DNA from 3 places in the Mesorhizobium sp. M1328 genome. Region 3 is predicted to be linked to each of the others. Evidence: predicted binding sites of a transcription regulator. Region 3 holds the regulator's gene; each other region holds the start of a gene.
The links. Region 3 encodes PhoB, which activates phosphate uptake and scavenging genes when phosphate is short. Its sites were predicted from a motif close to TGTCATNNANCTGTCAT; they were not measured.
Positions count from the first base shown of each region.

Region 1: a site for PhoB is predicted at 5,714-5,730, ahead of NKH23_RS14425 (esterase-like activity of phytase family protein). Genes of this name have one in related genera too.
Region 2: a site for PhoB is predicted at 3,885-3,901, ahead of NKH23_RS17950 (ceramide glucosyltransferase). Genes of this name have one in related genera too.

Region 1 is NZ_JAMYLO010000006.1:82,695-90,629, forward strand. Features, by position in the region: gene NKH23_RS14405 (TMEM175 family protein) at 1-168, opposite strand, end outside; gene NKH23_RS14410 (MFS transporter) at 325-1,530, shown strand; gene NKH23_RS14415 (MATE family efflux transporter) at 1,540-3,012, opposite strand; gene NKH23_RS14420 (L,D-transpeptidase) at 3,204-3,992, shown strand; gene NKH23_RS14425 (esterase-like activity of phytase family protein) at 4,135-5,613, opposite strand; gene NKH23_RS14430 (TIM barrel protein) at 5,862-6,851, shown strand; gene NKH23_RS14435 (sugar ABC transporter substrate-binding protein) at 6,891-7,935, shown strand, end outside.
Region 2 is NZ_JAMYLO010000009.1:135,438-143,372, reverse strand. Features, by position in the region: gene NKH23_RS17960 (2'-deoxycytidine 5'-triphosphate deaminase) at 22-1,116, opposite strand; SAM riboswitch at 1,252-1,329, shown strand; gene NKH23_RS17955 (O-succinylhomoserine sulfhydrylase) at 1,399-2,589, shown strand; gene NKH23_RS17950 (ceramide glucosyltransferase) at 2,626-3,780, opposite strand; gene apaG (Co2+/Mg2+ efflux facilitator ApaG/CorD) at 4,009-4,401, shown strand; gene NKH23_RS17940 (Hsp33 family molecular chaperone) at 4,408-5,418, opposite strand; gene argF (ornithine carbamoyltransferase) at 5,596-6,507, opposite strand; gene NKH23_RS17930 (aspartate aminotransferase family protein) at 6,522-7,721, opposite strand.
Region 3 is NZ_JAMYLO010000013.1:130,811-138,745, forward strand. Features, by position in the region: gene NKH23_RS22020 (DUF2865 domain-containing protein) at 1-453, shown strand, start outside; gene NKH23_RS22025 (hypothetical protein) at 536-889, opposite strand; gene pstS (phosphate ABC transporter substrate-binding protein PstS) at 1,485-2,546, shown strand; gene pstC (phosphate ABC transporter permease subunit PstC) at 2,606-3,595, shown strand; gene pstA (phosphate ABC transporter permease PstA) at 3,599-4,450, shown strand; gene pstB (phosphate ABC transporter ATP-binding protein PstB) at 4,447-5,250, shown strand; gene phoU (phosphate signaling complex protein PhoU) at 5,283-5,990, shown strand; gene phoB (phosphate regulon transcriptional regulator PhoB) at 6,007-6,696, shown strand; gene NKH23_RS22060 (ROK family protein) at 6,706-7,935, opposite strand, start outside.

The DNA of each region.
Region 1 (7,935 bases), on a different contig from region 3:
GTAGATGCCGACATAGATGAAGGACAGCACATAGCTGAGGAATATCGGCCAGAGCGGTGTCAGCGCGGAAAAATCCTCGCCATGCGGCACCTTCAATTCCAGCACCATGATGGTGATGATGATGGCGACCACGCCATCGGTGAATGCCTCGACCCGTCCTTTGCCCATGAATCTCCCCTGACAATCGGCTGAAGTTAAAAGAGGATCTCGCTCAGCGCCATCGGCAAAGCTGCCAAACTTGTCAGGAGCAAGTCGGGGAGGGGGAACGGCTGACGCGAAACAGGCGTTAGGGTGTCAGATCCCGAACAGCAAAAGGTCCGAAAAATGACCGCTCACGCTCAAGTCATGACGCGCGATCACGAACTCGGCGGCCGCGCTGCAGCGGCCGCCGTGGCCGCCATGATCGCGGCTCTTTTCGCCGGCAGCACGGCGCTGACGCCGCTTTACATCATCTACAAGCAGGTCTTCGGCTTCTCGCAGATCACTTTGACGCTGGTCTACGCCGTCTATGTCATCGGCAATCTGGCGGCGCTGCTGATGTTGGGGCGTGTGTCCGATGTCATCGGGCGCCGTCCAATGGCATTGGCCGGGATGGCGGTGGCCGTCGTCAGCGCGGTGGTGTTCCTGTTCGCCGAAAATGTCGCCTGGCTGGACATCGCCCGAATTCTGAGCGGATTAGGAATCGGGGTCGGCGCGGGTACCGGCACCGCATGGCTCGCTGAATTGCTGTCGACCGACGACAAGTCACAGGCGGCGACGATTGCCACCAGCACCAATTTCCTCGGCCTCGGCCTTGGTGCGCTGGGGGCCGGGTTGCTCGCCGAATATGCGCCTTGGCCGCTCAGGCTGACATTCGTCGTCTACCTGGCGATGCTCGCGACTGTAACCCTGCTGGTCTGGCGCACGCGGGAAACCGTTTCGCGGCCGGGGAAACTGGCTGACGTTTCGATGCGGCCGCGGCTTTCCGTGCCCAATGACATCCGCGCAAGTCTCGTTGCGCCGGCGGTGACCGGCTTTGGCGCAATGGCGCTGGTCGGCTTTTATGCAGCACTCGCACCGAGCATTTTGGCGCAGCAGCTGCACGTAATCAACCATGCCGAAGCCGGCGCTCTGTTCTTTGAATTGGCGATCGTGACGGCCGTCACCATTGTAGCGACGGCACGTCTTTCGAGCCGAGCCGCGATGTTCGCGGCGCTTGCGCTGATCCCAACCGTCGCGCTGATTGTTGCGGCGCAGGTCTTCGCATCGATGGCCATAATGATTGCCGGGACCGCCTTGTGCGGCGTGGCCGCAGCGCTCGGCTATCGCGGCGGCTTGCAAGTGGTGAACGAGATAGCGCCTGCGGACCGGCGCGCCGAAGTGGTCTCCGCCTTCTTCATCTGCTGTTTTTGCGGCAACGCGCTGCCGGTGATCGGCATCGGCATCCTGTCGACCGTGGCGAGCGCGACCGTGGCGAGCCTGGCCTTTGCCGGGATGATCGTCACATTTTCCCTGGTGGCGCTCTGGTTTGGCGCGAAATACGCGCGCTGAGCCGGCCTTTCAGCCGTTCGGCGTCTCGGGCGACAGGTGCGCGCGCTGGCGCGGTACGCCGAGGCCGGTATCCGGCGGTTCGCCGGCAGCCGGCCGGCTCTCGATCATGTGCAGGCTGCGCCAGCGGCCGAAGCGATAATAGGCCGCGGCCAGCGCGAGCGAGGTTATAGAGCCGGCCGGAAAGCTCCACCACAGCGCTTCCTCGCCGATCACGCTTCGCAAGAAATAGGCGAAGCTGGTGCGCACCAGCAGCACCGAGATCACCAGGATGATCAGCGGCGGCATCACCGCACCGGTGGCACGCACGGTGGCGAAGAGCACGATGGTGATGCCGAACAGGGTGAAGGACCACGACGCGATCTTGTTGATGTGAGTGGCGATGTCGATCGCTGCACTGTCGCTGCCGAGGAAGAGGCTGAGCACCGCGCGATCGAACACGAACAGCAGCGCGACAAGAACGCCGGTAAGCAGAAGGTTGAAGCCGACGCCGGAGGCGGCGATGCGGCCGATCCGGTCCCAGCGCCCGGCGCCGACATTTTGCGCCGCCATGGACGAGACCGCGGCGCCGATGGCGAGCGCCGGCATCTGGATATAGGTCCAGAGCTGTGCGGCTATGCCGTAGGCAGCCGCGACCTGCGAGCCGTACGAGTTGACCATGCCCATCACCGTCAGCGCCGCGGCCGAAACGACGATCATCTGCAGGCCCATCGGCACGCCCTTGAAGACGACAATGCGCAGCAGCGCCGGGTCCGGCCGCAGCAGAGCAAGATTGGCGCCGGCCAGCCGCAGCGGGTGCTTGCGTGCATAAAGCACGATCAGGATGGCAACCACGCTTGCCGTCTGGCCGATCAGCGTTGAGGCGGCCGAGCCGGCGATGCCGAGTTCGGGGAACGGGCCGATGCCGAGGATGAGCAACGGGTTCAAAACGACGTCGAGCACGACGGCCAGCGCCATAAAAAGGAAAGGCGTCCGCGAATCGCCGGCGCCGCGCAGCACCGTCATGACGAAGGAGAGCAGGTTCATCATCGGCACGGCCAGGAAGATGATGCGCAGATAGGAGCGCGCCAGCGGCAAAGCATCGGCCGGCGTGCCGAGCGCATCGAGGATCGCATCGACCCAGATCCAGCCGCAGACCGCGAACACCACCGAGACGAGGAAGAAGAAGGTGGCGCTGGTGCCGACGATGCGCCGGGCTTCGGGCAGGTCACGAGCGCCGACGGATTGCGCCACCAGGATGGTCGCCGCCATGCCGATGCCGAACACCGTGCCGAGGATGAGAAACAGCACGAGGTTTGCATTGGACGTAGCGGTCAGCGCCGCTTCACCGAGGAAACGACCGACCCACACGGCATTTATCGAGCCGTTGAGCGACTGCAGCACATTGGAGCCGAGCACCGGCAGGGCAAACAGCAAAAGGGTACGCGGGATAGGCCCACTGGTGAGGTCGCCGGTCCGCCGGCGCGGGGGCATGTTGTCGTCCATGGCAGGCAACTCGGCGAAGGCTTGTCTGAGTCCGCAATGATTGCCGATTTAACGGGAGAGGTCGATGCGGCGTCGCAAATTCCGCCCGGCGTGCCTTGATCTAAGCATTTCTCAAATCTTCCGGAATCGTATATTGATCCCCACGCGTGGGGCCGCATTTTCCTGGATCTCATGGGTAAGCCGGGGGGCTCATGTCCGATATTCCGTTGTTTTTTGAGCGCCTGAACCGGCGCGCGTTTCTTGGTGCATCCGCTCTGGGCGCGGCCTCCGTGGCTCTTTCGTCCTGCACCACGACGGACGTGGCGGCGCCGCCGGTGACAGCGGCGCCGAGCGAGCCGGCTCTCGGCGATGCGGCAAGCATGTATGCGGCGCGCGTCGACGAGGGCTATCAACTGCCGGCAATCCCGGTGGCCAAGGTCGATCCGAAATTCGTGCGTCAAATCGTGTCCGACCCGACCGGAGAAAAACCCGGCACGATCGTCGTCGATACGTCCGAGCACTTCCTCTATCTGGTGCGCGACGGCGGCAAGGCAATTCGCTATGGCGTCAGCCTCGGCAAGGCCGGTTTCGGATGGACCGGCAGCGCCGTGGTTCAGGCGAGGAAAAAGTGGCCGGTCTGGACGCCGCCGCCGGAAATGATCCAGCGCAGGCCGGAACTGGCGAAATACAAGGACGGCATGCCGCCCGGCCCGCAGAGCCCGCTTGGCGCGCGCGCGCTGTATCTCTTCCGCGACGGCAAGGACACAATGTACCGGCTGCACGGCACGCCGGAGTGGGATTCCATTGGGAAGAACGCTTCCTCCGGCTGTGTGCGCTTTATGAATCAGGACATTATCGACCTCTACAGCCGCGTCGACGGCGTCGTGCCGGTCTTCGTGCGCCCGAACCTGTCGGCTGCCGGGAAGATCGCCGCCGTGTCGAACAGGACGGCCGACCCGATCGATGCCGGCGTGCCAAAGGACGCGGAGATGTTGAGGTAAGTGCCTTCGACGGGATCCTCAGTCGCAGGTTTGCGACGCCTAGGACACCGTCCTTGCGCGGGCGAGCCGCAACTGAAGGGCACGACCTTCAATCGCGCCAGCTTAGGCGGACGCGTTCGGCGCGTCCGCCTGTATGGGTCCGCTACTTCCCGGCGAGGCCGGGAATCGTGACCTGATAAACCAGGAACATGGTGTCGACATCGGCGCCATCCTCGGCCTTGTAGGGCGCGCCTACCTGGAAACCGTCCTGGGTGAGGAAGTCGTTGTCATTGGCGACGAACAGGAAATAGTCGTCGGGCAGCTTTGGGTCGAGGACGCTCACCACCGACATCGCCTCCCATTTCTCCGAAAGGTTGTTGCGGTCATTGGGCGCGCCATTGTGCAGCCCGAAGCGGCCGAACTCGGTCTTGTCGTTGATGTCAATGAACGGCGTCAGCTTGGCCGGCGTCACCGAGGTATCGAGCTCACCTTTGGGCGCAACCGGCTTGTCCTTGTCGAACTCGGTGCCGGTGATGTCGGTTGCCGCCGACACATCGAGGACGCTGATCTCGCGATGGAGCGAGGTGTCGCCCTTCACCCCCTGGCCGTTGCCGCTGTCGCGCGCCAGCATCAGGAAGGTCTTGTCCGACAGAGCCACGATTTCGCTCTGCGCGGCAATCTTGGTCTTGCCCTTGGCATCGGTGAACACCGGCAGCGGCACGACATATTCATGCGCAAGCTTGAGTTGGGCCGGATCCGAGGCATCGTAGACCAGCGCGCGCGTGTTCTGGCGCGTCGAAGCGGAATCGCCACCATCTTGTCTGGGTGCCGACTGCAGCACGGCGATCAGGAACTTGCCGTCCGGCGTCAGTGCCATGCCTTCGAGGCCCTGGTTGTTCTGGCGGCCGGTTTCGGGATCCTTCGGATCTGGGTCTGCCGCGCCAGGTCCCGGATTGTCGGACGCGAAGTTCGGCGTCCCGTGACGCATCGGGACAAGCGCCGCCGGCGGCTGCGTTGCCGACATCAGACGCCCATCGGCGGAGAAGCGGTAGATGTTCGGACCGTATTCGTCCGAGATGAACATCGTGCCGTCGGGCAGCCGCACGATCGCCTCGTTGTCGAGCGCAAGCTTGCCGTTGGCTTCGGGCAGGATCGGCATGTCGTCGGTCGCGGCGCGCACGCCGTTGAGCGGATCGAGGCCGGTTGCGTCGGCGCCCTTGTCGTCGGTCAAAAGCATGGTGTCGGCTAAGGTTGCCTTGAGGCCGGACTGTTCCTGGCCGGTGGCCGGTGCCGCACCCGGCGCGATCGGGACGAACTCGAGAGCGATCGTGTTGAGGCGCGGACGGTAATCGGTGGTGCCGACGACATTGTAGCCGCGATCCGGCAGCAGCCACAGCGAGCCCTTATAGCCGTCGGGGCCATGCGTCCAGCCGGCAGCGTCGATCGCCATGCCCGAGCCGGAGCCAAACGTCTCGCCGAACTTGTCCTTCTGGCTGGCCGGGATGCGGCCGACACCGACTAGGCCCTTGTTGACGAAGCTGACGCCGCCGACGGTCGCGGCGTCTTCAGCCGAGGCCGAGGTCAAGGCGGTGAACATCGCCAGCGCGACGGCGAGGGACGCGTTTCGGTGCAGGTTTTTCATGGAAATCCTCTTTGTGACAAAGCTGCCGGGACATGAAAAAGCGCCGCGTCGCATCAAGGATGCCGCGAAAGCCTTCGGAGAAGCGATCTAGGACGCGAACATGATACTTGCGTGACAGTGCCGCGTTTGCTTGTCCCCCCGTGGTCGCAACTGGCCTGGGTATGGCGAATTCGTCGCCGCCGAGCGAGCAATTAACAACTTTACAAATAATCATTCTTATGTAAAGTCATGACAATGAAAGGTCCCCGATGACTGCCTATCGTTTCGCCACCCGCCTCAATTCCTTTGCCTCGGGGCCACAGTCCGAGTGGCCCGATCTTGTCGGCAAACCGTCTATGCTGCAAATGGCGGCACGTGCGGCGAAGGTTGCGGAGTTGACCGATCTCGACCTCAACTTCCCCGACCATGTCGATGAAAAGCCTGCGGATATGGCGCGCAAACTCGGCGATTTCGGGCTTTCCATCAATGGCTTCGCCATGCGCTACTACTCTAACCCGGCTTTCAAGCTCGGCGCCTTCACCAATCCGGATCCTTCCGTTCGCCGCGAGGCTATCGACCTGACCAAGGCTGGCATCGACGCCGCGCGCGAGGCCGGCGCCAGCCTGATGACATTGTGGTTGGGGCAGGATGGCTTCGACTACGCCTTCCAGGCTGACTACGCAACACTTTGGCAACACGAAATCGATGGTATTCGTGAAGTAGCGGCGCATGATCCGGGCTGTCAGATCAGCCTTGAATACAAACCCAACGAGCCGCGCTCCTACAGTCTGATGCCCGATGCGGCGACGACGTTGCTGGCCATCCGCGAGATCGGCCTGCCCAATCTCGGCGTGACGCTCGATTTCGCCCATGTGCTCTACGCCGACGAGCAGCCGGCTTTCGCCGCCGCCCTCGTGGCACGGCATAGCAAGCTGCTCGGCGTGCATCTCAACGACGGCTACGCCAAGCGCGACGACGGCTTGATGGTCGGGGCCGTGCATACGCTGCAGACGATTGAGTTGCTCAGGCAGATCCGCCGCGACGGCTACGCCGGCGCCATCTACTTCGACACGTTCCCCGACATGACCGGGCTCGACCCGGTCCACGAATGCGAAGTCAACATCGCGACTGTGAAGCGCATGCTGCGCGTCGTCGATCGGCTGGACGGGGACAATCGCCTGTCGACTGCCGTCGACCGTCAGGACGCGGTCGCGTCGCAGGCCATCATCCAGGAAGCCATGCTCGGGCCGGACAGCTGAGGCCGGGGCCATCACCGTTTTCAACAAGGGAGGAAGACCATGAAATTTCTGTTTGCCACCGCCACCGCTGCCCTGATGGCGCTGTCCATAGGCTCGGCGTTTTCCGCAGACCTCGCGCCGCTCAATTCCGACACCGAGAAGGATCGCATCGACTGGTCGCAGCTCGAGGCCAAGTTCGGGGCCTTCCCCAAGCTGCCCGAGGGCACCAAGGCGGGTGCGGTCTCCAAGACGCTGACCAACGAATACTGGCGCTCTCTGGGTGAGGGCTACAAGTCGTTCGGCGACCGCATCGGCGTGCCGGTCGTGTATCAGGCGGCGCAGAGCGAGGGCGACCAGCTCGGCCAGCTCACCATCGCCGAAGGCCTGGTTACGCAAGGCTACAACGTGCTGCTCGTTTCGCCGCAGACCGACTCCAACCTGCAGCCGATCATGGAACAGGCCAAGGCCGCCAACGTGCCGGTGGTCAACGTCAATGACGCGGTCATCCCGCAGGCCGAGTACTATGTCGGCAATGTCCAGCGCGACAATGGCGTGCGCGTCGCCAAATGGTTCATCAAGAACCGGCCGGATGGGGGCAAGGTCGCCATCGTCGAAGGCCAGGCCGGCGTCTACGCCGCCGTCCAGCGCACCGACGGCTTCAAGACCACCATCACTGAAGCCGGCAAGTTCGACGTCGTCGCCAGCGTCCCCGGCAACTGGGATCGTCAGACCTCCTACGACGCGGCCACCAACATCCTGCAGCAGCATCCCGACCTGATCGGTTTCTATGCCAACAATGACGGCATGGCGCTGGGCATCGTCGAGGCGGTCAAGGCAGCCGGTCTGCAAGACAAGGTGGCCGTCTTCGGCACCGACGGGATTTCCGATGCCTACGCCTCGATCCGCGCCGGCGAGCTGACCGGTACCGTCGACTCGTTCCCGGTGCTGACCGGCGAGGTGGCGCTGGAATCGGCGCTGCGGCTGGTGGCCGGGCAGAAACTGCCGCGCGTCGTCGCCACGCCGCAGGCGCTGATCACCAAGGACAATGCCGACCGTTACTCCGGCGGTGGCGATTCCGTGCGCAAGGCGCTGCTCGAGGACGCGG
Region 2 (7,935 bases), on a different contig from region 3:
GCTGACGGCTTGCGAACAAGCTCAGCGCGCGGCGCGGAAATGCTTGGACAGTTTCAGGCCCTGCGCCTGATAGTTCGAGCCGAGATCTGTGCCGTAGAGCGCTTGCGGCCGTTTCAGCATGTGCTCGTAGACTAGCCGCCCGACGATCTGGCCGTGGTCGAGGATGAACGGCACTTCATGGCTGCGTACCTCGAGCACCGCCCGGCTGCCGGTGCCGCCCGACGCCGAATGGCCGAAACCCGGGTCGAAGAAACCGGCATAATGGACGCGGAACTCGCCGACCAGCGGATCGAAGGGCGTCATTTCGGCGGCGTAGAGCGGCGGCACATGCACCGCCTCGCGCGACACCAGAATATAGAATTCGTCCGGATCGAGCACCAGCTCGCCGGCACCGCTCTTGTAGAGCGGCTCCCAGAAATCGACGACATCCTGCGCGGCGCGCTTGTCGACGTCGACCAGGCCGGTGTGGTGCTTGCCGCGATAGCCGACCAGCCCGTCCTTGTCGCCGTCGAGATCGATCGACAGCGCGATGCCACCGCCTGAGATATTGGGTGGTTCGGTGGCGACCAGCATTTCGGCGCGGTGCAACTCGTGCAGCTCGCTTTCCGACAAAAGCGCATTGCCGGTGCGGAACCTGATCTGCGACAGCCGCGAGCCGGTCCGCACCACGATCGGGAAGGTGCGCGGGCTGACCTCCAGATAGAGCGGGCCTTCATAGCCGGCGGCGATCTTGTCGAACTCGTGGCCGCGATCGGTCATTACCCGGGTGAAGATATCGAGCCGTCCGGTCGAGCTTTTCGGGTTGGCGGAGGCGGAAATATGCACGGGCAGCGCCAGGCTTTCGAGCAGCGGCACGATGTAGACGCAGCCGGTTTCCAGCACGGCACCATCGGCGAGGTTGATCTCGTGCAGCTTCAGCCGGTCGAGCTTATCGACAACCCTGTGGTCCGGGCCGGGCAAGAAGGAAGCACGCACCCGCCAGGCCTTGTCGCCGAGCCTGAGGTCAAGGCTGGCCGGCTGGATCTGATCGGCATCGAGCGTGCGCGGCGATTTCAGCGCGCCCGACTGGAACAGCGCGGAAATATCCTGATCGGGAAGAATGCCTGTCTGCCGCAAGGGTCTGGCTCCGTTCGAACGCCGGGCGAGGTCTTGTTCTGTCGCAGGTCCGACCGTGGACGCCTTTGGCACCTGCTTGGTACAACCCTCTTAATCATGCCGGCAATTGACGCAAGCGTGGCGCGGGTCTAAAGGTCGTTATCCCGTGGTGATTTGGCCGGTCGGCTTGCAGCCACGTTAAACAAGTCGCTAAAGGACCGTCGGGCCGCAAGGCCATATGGACCGGTTGCGACTTTCGCGACCGGTTTTTTGTTGTTTGGACCATTTTTGGTGTTGGATAGAATGATGAACAAGAAGCGCGACTGGAAGCCTCAGACCGCACTCGTGCATGCCGGGACGCTGCGTTCCGGCTTCGGCGAGACCTCCGAGGCGATGTATCTCACCCAAGGCTATGTCTACGAGACGGCGCAAGCGGCGGAAGCCCGCTTCAAGGGCGAGGAGCCGGGCTTCATCTATTCGCGCTATGCCAACCCGACCGTCGACATGTTTGAAAAACGCATGTGCGCGCTGGAAGGCGCCGAGGACGCGCGCGCCACGGCATCCGGCATGGCGGCGGTGACGGCAGCACTGCTGTGCAGCGCCAAGGCGGGCGACCATATCGTCGCGGCGCGCGCGCTGTTCGGCTCCTGCCGCTGGGTGGTCGAGACGCTGGCGCCGAAATACGGCATCGAGGCAACACTGGTCGACGGCACAGACATCGCCAGTTGGGAAAAGGCGGTCAAGCCGAACACCAAACTGTTCTTCCTGGAAAGCCCGACCAATCCGACGCTGGAGGTGGTCGACATCGCCGCCGTCGCCGCACTTGCCAACTCGATTGGCGCCAGGCTGATCGTCGACAATGTCTTCGCCACGCCCTTGCAGCAGAAACCCCTGCAGCTCGGCGCCCACATCGTCGTCTACTCCGCGACCAAGCATATTGATGGCCAGGGGCGCTGTCTTGGCGGCATCGTCCTGTCGGACAAGAAATGGATCGACGAGAACCTGCACGACTATTTCCGCCACACCGGCCCCAGCCTCTCGCCCTTCAATGCCTGGACGCTGCTGAAAGGCCTGGAGACGCTGCCGCTGCGCGTACGTCAGCAGACGGAAAGTGCCGGCCGCATCGCGGATTTCCTCGCCGAGCGCCCGCAAATCGCCCGCGTCATCTATCCCGGCCGCGCCGACCACCCGCAAGCGGCCGTGGTCCAGAAGCAGATGTCGGGCGGCTCGACGCTGATCTGCCTGGATGTGAAGGGCGGCAAGCAGGCGGCCTTTGCCTTCCAGAACGCACTCGACATCGTGCTGATTTCCAACAATCTCGGCGATGCCAAGAGCCTGATCACCCATCCGGCGACGACGACGCACAAGAACTTGACCGATGAGGCTCGCGCCGAGCTCGGTATCGGACCGGGAACGCTCAGGCTTTCCGTCGGCCTGGAAGATGCCAACGATCTGCTCGAAGATATCGAGCAAGCGCTGAGAGCTGCCGGATAAGGACTGGCCGAACAGAGGCGAGCGGGGATGCGCCGATCAGGCGCCGGACGGGGTCTCTTCCAGCTCCGCGACGGCCTTGGTCTGGATGGTCATCACGTTGCCGCGCCAGTCGACGGCGCCGCTCAGCCATCCGCGCGCCCAAATGGCGGGAAGCATCAGGTCTCGCGCCATCATCGCCGGGATCGTGCGCGGCGACAGGTGCCATCCCTTGGCCGAGGCCAAGACGCATTCCGGCAGGTAGGCCGCGACCAGCACGGCGATGGCGGTTGCCGGCAGGCTGACGCCGGCGTCAGCCGCGGCGATCAGCGCAAGCACCAGCGGCGGCGCCGCGCCGATCAGGATTTCGGGGGCAAAGAACAGTGCAAAGGTGACGCGGCGCAGCCGCGCCCAGCGCGCCTGCCGCGACCAGATCTCGCCAAGCGTGCGCCGGCCGAGCGGCTGTTCGAAGGGCGAGGCGACAAGATTGACCCGCAGTCCGAGCCCGTTGACCAGCTTGGTCGCGGCGGCGTCCTCGGCGATCTCGGCAGCAAGCGCGCGGATGCCGCCATTGGCATCGAGCATCGGCTTGTTCCACAACATGCTCTTGCCCTGCGCGAAGCCGAGGCCGAGCGCCTCTCCAGCGTACTGCCAGCGTGCCTGCAGCGTGTTGAGAAAGGCGCATTCGACCTCCCCCCAAAACCCGCCCGGCCGCGAGCCGATCGGCGTCGAGCAGACGAGGCCGGTATCGGGCCGCCATGCCGCCATCAGCTGTTGGACATAATCGCTCGGCATAAGCACGTTGGAATCGGCAAGGATGACCCAGCGATAATGGGCCGCCTCCCAACCCTTCACGCAATTATTGAGTTTTGGATTGCCGCTGATGCGGTCGTCACCGACTAGAAGGCGGGCGCGAATAGCTGGAAACCGCGCCATTGCGGCGGTGATCGGCTTGACCACCGGGTCATCGGTATGGGCGACGCAGAAGATGAGTTCGTAGCGCGGCCAGTCGAGGGAGAAGGCGCGCTCCAGAGTCTCTTCGGCAAACGGCTCGACGCCGCGCGCCGGGACGACGATCGATACCGGCGGCGCGTCGGCCGCGGGCGGTGCAATCCTGGCTGGTCGCTTCAGCTTCAGCGAAGCTAACAGGATGCTGGCGAGATTTGAAAGAAGGAGGGCTATGGAAAGGAGGGCGGCTGCGAATGTCGGTTCCATCGAGATCTGGTCACTCCAGAAATGCCGGCCGCATGACGGCCGTTTTCAACAATTCGACAAAACGCTGAGTCGCCCAGCACAAGCCTGCACACCATCATTGTCATGTGTCACTCAAATGACATTGTTTTTCGGCACCTGCGCTTGAGATCGGGCAAGAAGATGCCGCGCATCGTTGACCAAACTGCGCTGAGCATCGAAAGTTCCATCTACATTGCTTTGGAGCAGTTCATGTACAGCGCCGTCACCCGCAACATCGAAGTGCAGGTCAGGCCGTTCTATCTGGAGGATCACTCCGACCCGCCGCAAAACCGCTATGTCTGGGGCTACCAGGTGACCATCGACAATCAGTCGGATGAGTTCGTGCAGCTTCTATCACGCTACTGGCACATTACCGACGGCACCGGCAAGGTCGAGGAAGTGCGCGGTCCCGGGGTCGTCGGCGAGCAACCCGGACTCAACCCCGGCGACAGCTATCAGTATACGTCTGGATGCCCGCTCTCGACCCCGTCCGGCATCATGGTCGGGCACTACACAATGCGCAACAAACGGGGCGAGACGTTCGACGTTGCCATCCCCGCCTTCTCGCTCGATTTGCCAGGCACGCGGCGCACCGTCAATTGAGGCTCGTCATCCAGCCGCTGCAAACTCCGCCGGGTCGAAGTCATATTGCTTCGAGCAGAATTCGCAGGCGACGTGAATGCTGCCATCCTCGGTGCTGTCCCTGATCTCCTCGGCGGAAAAGCCTTCGAGGATGCCGCGGATCTTCTCCCTCGAGCATGAGCACTGGTCGGCGACCGGCACCCCGCCGAAGACGCGGACGCCATGCTCGTGGAAAAGCCGGTAAAGCAGCCGTTCGGCGCCGATCGTCGGATCGATCAGCTCGGTCGGTTCAATGGTACCAAGCAGCGCCAGCAGCTCCTGCCAGGAATTGTCGGTCGGGTCGTGGATTTCCTCACGCGGATCGCCGTCGCCACCGGGAAGGTCGGGTACGCGCATGCGCTCCGCCGACTGCGGCAGGAATTGTGCCAGCAAGCCACCGGCCCGCCATTGCTCGCGGGCACCGCCGACGCCGGGCGTCAGAAGCTTGGCAACCGAAAGCCGGAGGTCGGTCGGAATCTGCTCCGACTGGCGGAAATAGGTGCGTGCGGCATCTTCCAGTGTGACGCCGTCGAGCTGGACGATGCCCTGGTAGCGTTGCGTGTGAGCGCCCTGGTCGATGGTCAGCGCCAGGACGCCGCTGCCGAGCAGCGTCTGCGGTGACGTCTCGCCGGCAGAAGTCAAAGCCTGCAGCCGGTCGGCATCGAAGCGGGCATAAGCGCGCAGCGCGTGCGGCGTGGAGAAATCCGCGACCAGCATGTCGACCGGCCCGTCGGTGCGGGTCTGCAGAATGAACTTACCCTCGAACTTCAGCGAAGTTCCGAGCAATACCGTCAGCACACAGGCTTCGGCCAGGAGCCGGGCGACCGGCTCGGGATAGTCGTGGCGGCTGAGAATAGCGTCGAGCATCGACCCGAGCTGGACGGTGCGGCCGCGCACGTCGAGCGGGCCGACCTCGAACGGCACGACATGGTCGTCGCCGGCGTAGCCGAATTCGCCGAGCTTGGGTTTATGTTCAGCCAATTGATGAGTTTCCAACATGACAAAGCTCCGGGGCGCGGCGATGCCGCCCTCCGGGGCGCATGCGACGAGACGCGCTCGATTTGCGTGATGCGCCTGAGATAGGCACCACCCACTTCCGGATCAAGGCGGCCCGGATCAAGGCGGCGCAGATCAAGGCGGCGCGGATCAGGCCGGCCCGGATCACCGCGGCCCGTATCAAGCGCCCAGGCACCAGGCCAAGACCGCCTTCTGGGCATGGAGCCGGTTCTCGGCCTCATCGAACACCACCGAATGCGGCCCGTCGATGACCTCGTCGGTAACCTCCTCACCGCGATGCGCCGGCAGACAGTGCATGAACAGCGCGTCCGGCTTGGCTTTCGCCATCAGTGCCGCATTGACCTGATAGGGCAAGAAGACATTGTGGCCGCGGGCACGGTGCTCCTGGCCCATCGACACCCAGCAGTCGGTGACGATGCAGTCGGCCTCGTGAACGGCCTCCTCGGGCGAACGGGTGAATTTCAGCTTGCCGCCATTGGCTTTCGACCAGTCGACATGTTTCTGAGCCGGTTCGCTGCCCTCGGGCACGGCGACGTTCAGCTTGAAGCGGAACCGCGCAGAAGCCTCCAGCAGCGAATGCAGCACGTTGTTGCCGTCGCCGGTCCAGGCGATCGTCTTGCCGGCCACCGGACCGCGATGCTCTTCGAAGGTCATGATGTCGGCCATCAGCTGGCAGGGATGGGTCTCGTCGGTCAGCCCGTTGATGACGGGGACCGTAGCGTTTTCCGTCAGTTCCAGCAGCCGGTCATGCGAGGTGGTGCGGATCATGATGGCATCGACATAGCGCGACAGCACCTTGGCCGTGTCGGCAATGGTCTCGGAACGGCCAAGCTGCATCTCGGTGCCGGTCAGCATGATCGTCTCGCCACCCAACTGCCGCATACCGACGTCGAACGACACGCGCGTGCGCGTCGACGGCTTGTCGAAGATCATTGCCAGCACCTTTCCTTCGAGCGGCTTGGTGCGTTCGCCGGCCTTGAGCCTTGCCTTTCGCACAGCTGCGTCGTCGAGCATGAAGCGCAGATCGCCTTCGGAAACGGCGGAAAGATCGGTGAAATGGCGAAGGGACATCAGGAATTCCAGGATTACTTCGCGGCGGCAGCGACGATGGCATCCGCCAGGCTTTTGGCGCCGGCACGAATGCGCTCGAGCGCTTCGTGGATCTCGGCGTCGGTGACGGTGAGAGGCGGCAGCAGGCGGATAACGTTGTCGCCGGCCGGAACCGTCAAGAGATGCTGGTCACGCAGTGCCACCGTGACCTTGGTGTTGGGCATCGCGCATTTAAGCCCGAGCATCAGGCCGGTGCCCCTGATGCTTTCGATAACATCCGGAAATTCGTCGGCGACACCGGCAAGCCCCTGCTTCAACAGCAGCGCCTTGCGCCGGACGTCCTCGAGAAAGCCGTCTTCCAGCACCACGTCGAGCACGGCGTTGCCGACCGCCATCGCCAGCGGATTGCCACCGAAGGTGGTGCCGTGCACGCCGGCGGTCATGCCGACCGCTGCCTCGTCGGTGGCGAGGCAGGCACCCATCGGAAAGCCGCCGCCGATGCCCTTGGCCACCGCCATGAGGTCGGGTGTGACACCCGCCCACTCATGCGCGAACAGCTTTCCGGTGCGGCCGACGCCGCATTGGACCTCGTCGAAAATCAGGAGCAGCCCGTGCTGATCGCAGAGCTGCCGGAGGCGCTTCAGCGATTGCGTCGGCACTTGCCTGATGCCGCCCTCGCCTTGCACCGGCTCGATCAGGATCGCCGCGGTTTCAGGCGTGATCGCCTTTTCGGCGGCGTCGATATCGTCGAAACCGACCTGGTCGAAGCCGTCGACCTTGGGGCCGAAACCTTCCAGGTATTTGTACTGGCCGCCGGCGGCGATGGTCGCCAGGGTGCGGCCGTGGAACGCGCCTTCGAAGGTGATTGTGCGGTAGCGCTCGGGATGGCCCTTGACGAAGTGGTAGCGCCGCGCCGTCTTGATGGCGCATTCGAGTGCCTCTGCGCCGGAATTGGTGAAGAACACCTTGTCGGCGAAGCTGGCGTCGGCCAGCCGCTCGCCGAGCCGGCTCTGTCCCGGAATCTCGTACAGATTGGAGACGTGCCAGAGCTTGGCGGCCTGCTCGGTGAGGGCCGCGACCAGATGCGGATGGCTGTAGCCCAACGAATTCACGGCGATGCCGCCGGCGAAGTCGAGATATCGCTCGCCCTTATCGGTGACCAGCCAGGTGCCTTCACCGTGGTCGAAAGCCAGGGGTGCGCGAACAAAGGTCTCGAAAAGCGCCGAACCGCTCATTATATGCGTCTCCGGAACCGGAAAAATCAAAAAGCCGCCAAAGCGGCGGCCCTTGTGGCTTATCGTGTTTTTCGGCCGTGAAGTCAACGAAAAGGTCGCGTAAGGACGTGCGGCAAGCCCTCCAGCACAACGCCGGCTCGTAAGCGACCGGGCAAGTTGGGGAAAACCGAAAAAACCGATTCGTGTTGGCCTTGGGACTCTTGTCACCGAGTCA
Region 3 (7,935 bases):
GAAACGGTCGATCAGTGCCGCTATATCTGCGACGATGCCGGCGTCGACCTCTATACGCTGAGCGACGCCACTCGCGAGACCGAAGAGATGATCGCGCTCGAGTCGGGAAAGCCCTATGTGGAGCTACCTGCCGCGTTCCGGTACCGCGACGACGCGAACTTCAAGGCCTGTGACGTCAAGCGCTATTACCGGCGCGTCGCCGAACTCAGGGCACGAACCGTGACACCGGCCAACATGACCAACGCCATCATTCCGTTGCCGACGGCAAAGCCGGATTTTGATGTCGTCGCGGAAATTCCTGAGTCCGGGATCGAAGCCGCCGGTGCCGCTCCCTCAGGGGCCAAAACGCCGGCTGCCGAGGTGCAAGGGGCTGCCCAGCATCAGTCGATCGAAAGGGCGATCGGAGCGCGGCCAGTGAGAGTGGTCGGCCCGGCCTTTTTCCCGGCGGACTGACCTAGGCGGGCGAAACGGCGAACGGCTGGCCGAATAGCCGCTTCAAGGCCTGGAGCCGTGCGCATCGACCGATATCGGCTGGTTATTCGCAGACCATGCGGGCCCGTTTGCCGGGCTCGCTGACATTCCTGCAGGTGAGCGGCTTCGCCGGCTGCGATGACAGCATGGGCGGATTGTTGGCGACCCTCCTCCGTGGCGCTGCAACGGAAGCTGCGCTCCTGCGCACCGCCGGCCTTTTCGGCGTTTGCGGCGCCACTGGAAAGACGTCGGTCTCCAACTGCGACTGTTCGGTTTGCGCCTGCGGCGAAGGCCGGTCCCAGAACCGGCGAACATCGAGCGGCTTGGGAATGATCACAGTGCCGTCATAGCTGCGCGCGCAGCCGCTTCCCAGAGGCAGCGCCAGGCACAGGAAGACAGGCAGAATCCGTCGAAACATCAGCAACACCCCTGCAAGCTTATAACGCTGCTTCGGCCTAACCGACAACCGGCGGAATAGTGCGGAGGGAGTAGATAGGGTGAAGTAGAAGTCGTCGCACTTCCAGTCGAAGCCCTGCTCGATTCGTCAACGCTTCCAGCGTAAAGCCATGGTGCGATCGCACCATACCAAAGCCGCGCTCAGTGGCGACAATGGGATATTCGAAGTTCCGCTCCTCCAGTTACGGGCGGGAGCAGCGACCGCCGGCAAGAAACAGGGTCAGATTTACCCCAACGGACCTGTTTCGGCGATGGCTCGGCCATGACACGTTCTGGCTGCATGCAACGCGCTCCCGTCCGGTTTTTTTCTTTTAAAGCCGGTTGCTGCGATCGCCGAGCAGACGATGCCGGCCGGAATTCACGCAAGCTGCTGATTCCAGCGGCAAACCGCGGCCCATGCCGACAAAGGCCGCGGCCGCTCCTTCTTAACCCGGCTGGACGACGTTACCGGAGCGACATGAAACTGTCATGCGACTGTAATAATCGGGGGCTATTGGCCTCAGCGGGCGCCGGAGGAATGGCGCCGAGAGACCATATTCCGAACAGGAGCAGGCCACATGAGACATTTCATCCGCTCGGCGGCCGTTGCGATTGCAATGGCTGCGGCGACGACCACCCTCACCCTGTCCGCCGCGCTCGCCGCGGACATCTCCGGCGCCGGCGCCACCTTCCCCTACCCGATCTATGCGAAGTGGGCCGACACCTACAAGAAAGACACAGGCGTTGGCCTTAACTACCAGTCGATCGGTTCCGGCGGCGGCATCAAGCAGATCAAGGCCAAGACCGTCACCTTCGGCGCTTCGGATGCGCCGCTCAAAGGCGAAGAGCTTGAAGCGTCCGGACTGGCTCAGTTCCCGATGGTGATGGGCGGCATCGTTCCCGTCGTCAACCTCGAAGGCATCAAGCCGGGCGAGTTGGTTCTCGACGGCCCGACGCTGGCCGACATCTTCCTCGGCAAGATCACGAGCTGGGATGACGAGGCGATCAAGAAGCTCAATCCCGACGTCAAGCTGCCTTCGCAAGCGATAGCGGTCGTTCACCGTTCCGATGGTTCGGGCACGACGTTCAACTTCACATACTACCTCGGCGACGTCAGCGCGGACTGGAAAGAAAAGGTCGGCGTCGACAAGGCCGTGGAATGGCCCGTTGGCATCGGCGCCAAGGGCAATGAGGGCGTTGCCAACAACGTCTCCCAGACCGGCGGCGCGATCGGCTATGTCGAATACGCCTATGCCAAGCAGAACAAGCTCACCCACACCGACATGATCAACAAGGACGGCAAGAAGGTCGAGCCTGCCGCGGCGGCGTTCTCGGCGGCAGCGGCCAATGCCGACTGGAGCTCGCAGCCGGGCTATGGCGTCATCCTCGCCAACGAGCCGGGCGCCGAGTCCTGGCCGATGACGGCGGCGACGTGGATACTCCTGTACAAGAAGCCGGACGACGCCGCGACCACCGCCGAAGCCCTTAAATTCTTCGCCTGGGCATATGACAAGGGCGACGAGATGGCCGGCGAGCTGGACTACGTTCCGATGCCCGACAAGGTGGTCGAGAGCGTCAAGGCCATGTGGGCCAAGGAAGTCGTCGGCAGCGACGGCAAGCCGCTCTACTCGGCTATGTAATGTCCTTCAGGGAGGGCGTCGACGGCGCCCTCCCTGTTGCCTTCAATCGCGAGGACCCAATGACCATCGCTTCCGATGCCATGCCATCATCTGCAGCAGCCCGGGCGAGGGAAGCTACGGTCCGGCGCTTCGCGCTCACAGATGCCATATTCCGCGGACTCACCCGCGCTTCCGCAATTCTGGTGCTGGTCATCCTCGGCGGTGTCGCGATCTCGCTGTTTGCCGGCTCATGGCAGGCGCTGTCGTCCTTCGGTTTTTCTTTCCTGACGACTGAGAGCTGGAATCCGGTCACGGAAAAATTTGGCGCACTGGCGCCGATCTACGGCACCCTGGTAACGGCGGCCATCGCCATCCTGATCGCGGTTCCGATCGGCATCGGCATTGCCGTGTTTCTCACCGAGCTCTGCCCGCGCCCGCTCAGGCGCCCGATCGGCATAGCGGTCGAGCTATTGGCCGGCATTCCGTCGATCATCTATGGTATCTGGGGCCTGTTCGTGTTCGCGCCGTTCCTGCAGACGACGATACAGCCCTTCATCATCAACATCTTCCACGGCGTGCCGGGACTATCCAGCCTTTTTGCCGGCCCTCCTTACGGCATCGGCCTTCTGACCTCGGCGCTGATCCTCGCCATCATGGTGTTGCCCTTCATCACCTCGATCACCAAGGACGTCTTCGATACAGTGCCGGCGGTGCTCAAGGAATCGGCCTACGGCATCGGTTGCACGACTTGGGAAGTGACCCGGCGCGTGGTCATTCCCTATACCCGCATCGGCATCATGGGCGGCGTCATGCTTGGCCTCGGCCGGGCGCTCGGCGAGACCATGGCGGTGACCTTCGTCATCGGCAACGCGCACCGCATCAGTGCCTCTCTGTTCGCGCCGGGCACGACGATCTCGGCGACCATCGCCAATGAATTCACGGAGGCCGACGGCGACCTCTACACCTCCTCGCTGGTTTCGCTCGGCCTGATCCTGTTCGTCATCACCTTCCTGATCCTTGCCGCCGCCCGCTATATGCTGATGCGGATCGACGCCCGTACGGGAGCCTGACCGATGTCGACATCCTCATCGCTCCACAGCCGCCGCAAAGCCAGGAATTCGGTGATGATGGCGCTTTGCGTCGTCGCCGCCGGCATCGGGCTTGCCTGGCTGGCGCTCATCCTCGGCGCGCTGGTCTATAAGGGTACGGCCGGGCTTTCGCTCGCGGTCTTCACCGAGATGACGCCACCACCCGGCGAGGCCGGCGGCCTGCTCAATGCCATCGCGGGCAGCCTGCTGATGACGATCATCGCCGTTGTCGTCGGCACGCCGATCGGCGTGCTGGCGGGAACCTACATGGCCGAGTATGGACGCTTTTCGCGCATCACCACCGTCGTCCGCTTCATCAACGACATCCTGTTGTCGGCGCCGTCGATCATCATCGGCTTGTTCGTCTATGAGCTGATGGTGCGGCCAATGGGACATTTCTCGGCCATTGCCGGCGCCGTGGCGCTTGCCATCCTGGTCATTCCGGTGGTCGTGCGCACCACTGAAGACATGCTCAACCTGGTACCGAACGCGTTGCGTGAAGCCGGTGCCGCGATCGGCGCGCCGCGCTGGGTGGTGATCCGTTCGGTCGCCTATCGCGCCGCATTGTCCGGCATCGTCACCGGTATATTGCTGGCGATAGCACGCATTTCCGGCGAGACGGCGCCGCTGCTCTTCACCGCGCTCAACAACCAGTTCTGGAGCAGCAATATCAACGCGCCGATGGCCAGCCTGCCGGTGACCATCTTCCAGTTCGCTCTCAGCCCTTACGAGGAATGGCAGCAGCTGGCGTGGACCGGCGCACTCATAATCACCCTGACGGTTCTGGGCTTGAGCATCCTCGCCCGCAGCCTTACCGGACGCAGAGAGGACAGATGACACAGATGTTGTCCCCGGACATGACGATGACCGAAACGGTCGCCGAGAAGACGAAGATCGAGGTCAAGAACCTCAACTTCTACTACGGCCAGAGCAAGGCGCTGAAGGACATTAGCCTGTCGCTGCCCGAGCGCAGTGTCACGGCCTTCATTGGGCCTTCGGGCTGCGGGAAATCGACGCTGCTGCGTGTGTTCAACCGCATCTATGAGCTCTACCCGAAACAGACAGCCGAGGGCCAGGTGCTGCTCGACGGCAAGAATATTCTCGACCGGTCGCAGGATCTCAATCTGCTGCGCACCAAGATCGGCATGGTGTTCCAGAAGCCGACGCCGTTCCCGATGTCGATCTACGAGAACATCGCCTTCGGCGTCAGGCTCTACGAGAATCTCGGCAAGTCCGAGATGGACGGCCGCGTCGAACAGGCGTTGAAGCGCGCCGCGCTGTGGAGCGAGGTCAAGGACAAGCTCAACGCCAGTGGCTTGAGCCTGTCCGGCGGCCAGCAGCAGCGGCTCTGTATCGCCCGCACCGTGGCCGTGAAGCCGGAAGTCATTCTGCTCGACGAACCGGCTTCGGCGCTCGACCCGTTGTCGACGGCCAAGATCGAGGAACTGATCGACGAATTGCAAGCCGACTACACGATCGTCATCGTCACTCACAACATGCAGCAGGCGGCGCGCGTGTCGCGCCAGACCGCCTTCATGTATCTGGGTGAGCTGGTCGAGTTCGACCGGACCGAGAAGATCTTCACGTCGCCCCGCGAGAAGCGCACGCAGGACTACATCACCGGCCGCTTCGGCTGAGCCGTTCCGATCATGCATATGAGGACAGGACCATGGGCGAACACACAGTCGCTTCTTTCGACGAGGATCTCGAGCAGATCAGCAAGCTGATCCGCGACATGGCCGACCTCGCCGGTTCGATGGTCGGCGGGGCGACCAAGGCCCTGTTGAATTCCGACAACGTGCTGGCGCAACGCGTCGTTTCCGACGACGCCATCATGGATGCGCGTCAACGCGAACTGGACGATCGCGCCATCACCCTGATCGCCAAACGCCAGCCGATGGCCCACGATCTTCGCCATGTCGTCGGAGCGATCCGTATGGCCGGCGACCTCGAACGCATCGGCGACCTTGCCAAGAACATCGCCAAGCGTGTGAGTGCGGTCGGCCTCAGCGTCACGCCGCGCGACCTGTCGCATTCCATCGACGCGATGGCGCAGCTGGTGCTCATCCAGGTGCAGGGCGTCATTGAGGAATATGCCGCAGGCGATGCGGCCGCGTTGGCCAAGCTGCGTGCCGCAGACGAGCGCATCGACGTCAAATACACGTCCGTGTTCCGCGAGCTGTTGACCTACATGATGGAAGATCCGCGCAACATCACCGCTTGCACGCATCTGCTGTTCTGCGCCAAGAATCTGGAGCGGATCGGCGACCATGTCACCAACATCGCCGAAAATGCGTATTATGTGCTGACCGGCGAGCAATTGCCGGTCAATCGTCCGAAGCAGGACGAAACGACAATGTCCGCGCCGGTGACATAATGGGGGTGCCCAGCCGATGATCGCACCACGCATAATGGTGGTGGAGGACGAGGAGCCGTTGGGTGTGCTGCTCCGCTACAATCTCGAATCCGAAGGCTACCAGGTCGAGGTGGTGACACGCGGCGACGAAGCCGAGATCCGTTTGCAGGAGAATGTGCCCGATCTTCTGGTGCTCGACTGGATGATACCAGCGGTTTCCGGCATCGAGCTCTGCCGCCGGTTGCGGGTGCGCCCCGAAACCGAGCGGCTGCCGATCATCATGCTGACCGCGCGCGGCGAGGAGAGCGACCGGGTGCGCGGTCTTTCGACCGGCGCCGACGACTATCTGGTCAAACCATTTTCGACACCGGAATTCATGGCCAGGGTCAAGGCGCTGCTGCGGCGCGCCAAGCCGGAAGTGTTGTCAAGCGTGCTGAAGGTCGGCGACATCGTGCTCGATCGCGAATCGCACAGGGTCTATCGCAAGAAGAGCGAAATCAGGCTCGGGCCGACCGAATTCCGGTTGCTCGAGTTCATGATGCGGCATCCGGGCCGCGTCTTCTCGCGCAGCCAGTTGCTCGATAATGTCTGGGGCGAGACGATCTATATCGACGAACGCACCGTCGACGTGCATGTCGGCCGGCTGCGCAAAGCCGTCAACAACGGCCGCATGCCTGATGTCATCCGCACCATCCGCGGTGCCGGCTACGCGATCAGGGAAGATTGATCCGCCGGGTCAGGCCACGTTCTTTCTGACGCGGGGCCTCATTTGCGCGCCCGGCGCGAAAATCTCCTGGTCGACGAAGCTTAACGCCCGCATCGCACAGCCTTCGCGGATCAGCGGCAATTCGTTCGGCTCGGTATCGAAGGAGATCGAACCCGAATGCTGGCCGCCGGCGGTCTGGGCGATGGCCTGGCGCAAGGCCGGCTCGATCAGATCGAAGGCGGCGGCACTGGCGCCGACCATCGCGACCGGTGCCGGATCGATCAGCGCGAACAGCGAGCCGAGACCGAAACCCAGCGCCTCGCCGGCCTTGCGGTAGGCCTCGCGTTCCGGCCCATCCTTCTCGCGCGCCCGGGCCGCCAGCGCGCGCATGTCGGCGTCGCTGACGTCGGCGATGGGTTCGCTGTCTTCGCTCATCTGCCTGGCGTTGCGCCAGATGGCGTAGTTGCCGGCATAGGCCTCGATGCAGCCGCGCCGCCCGCATCGGCAGAGCGCGCCGCCCGGACGATGGATCATGTGGCCAAACTCGCCGCCGGAGGAATGCGTGCCGGTGAACAGCTCGCCCTTCAACACCAGCCCCATGCCGATGCCGTGCGAAAGCAGGATGGCGATGAAGTCGTCGCGATAGCGATCCGGATCGCGCCAGCGCAAAGCCACCGCCATCATATTGCAGTCGTTCTCCACCGTGGCCGGGATGCCGAATTGATCTTCCAGCATATCGGCAAAGGCGATGTCCGTCTGCGGCGTGATCGGCGACCACAGCATGGCGCGTGCAGGGGAGTCGGTAATGCCCTGAATCGCCAGGGCGATGCGGGCGACACTGCGGACGTCAAGGTCTGGATCCTCCAGCCGGCGCCGGACGACGGCCATGCATTCGCGGATCAGCTCGTCGCGCGGCATGGTCAGCGTGTCCAGCCGGCGCTGTTCCTCGGCTACGACGTGTCCCGCATAGTCGATGATGGCGGCCGACAGGAAGTTGAGCGACAACACCACGGTCAGCACCGCCGCCGCTTCCGGGTTGAGGGCGAGGCCGACCTGCGGACGACCGCGTTTCAACGAAACGGGCTCGCTTGCCTTGCTCTCGGCGAGGATGCCTTCCCGTATCAGGTCGGAGGAGATCGCCGATATGGTCGAATGGCTGAGGCCGGTGGCTGCGGCGATCTCCGTACGCGATGGCTGGCCAACCCGGCGGACTGCCGAGATCACCATCGCCCGGTTGCGCCGGCGCAAATCGTCATGGCG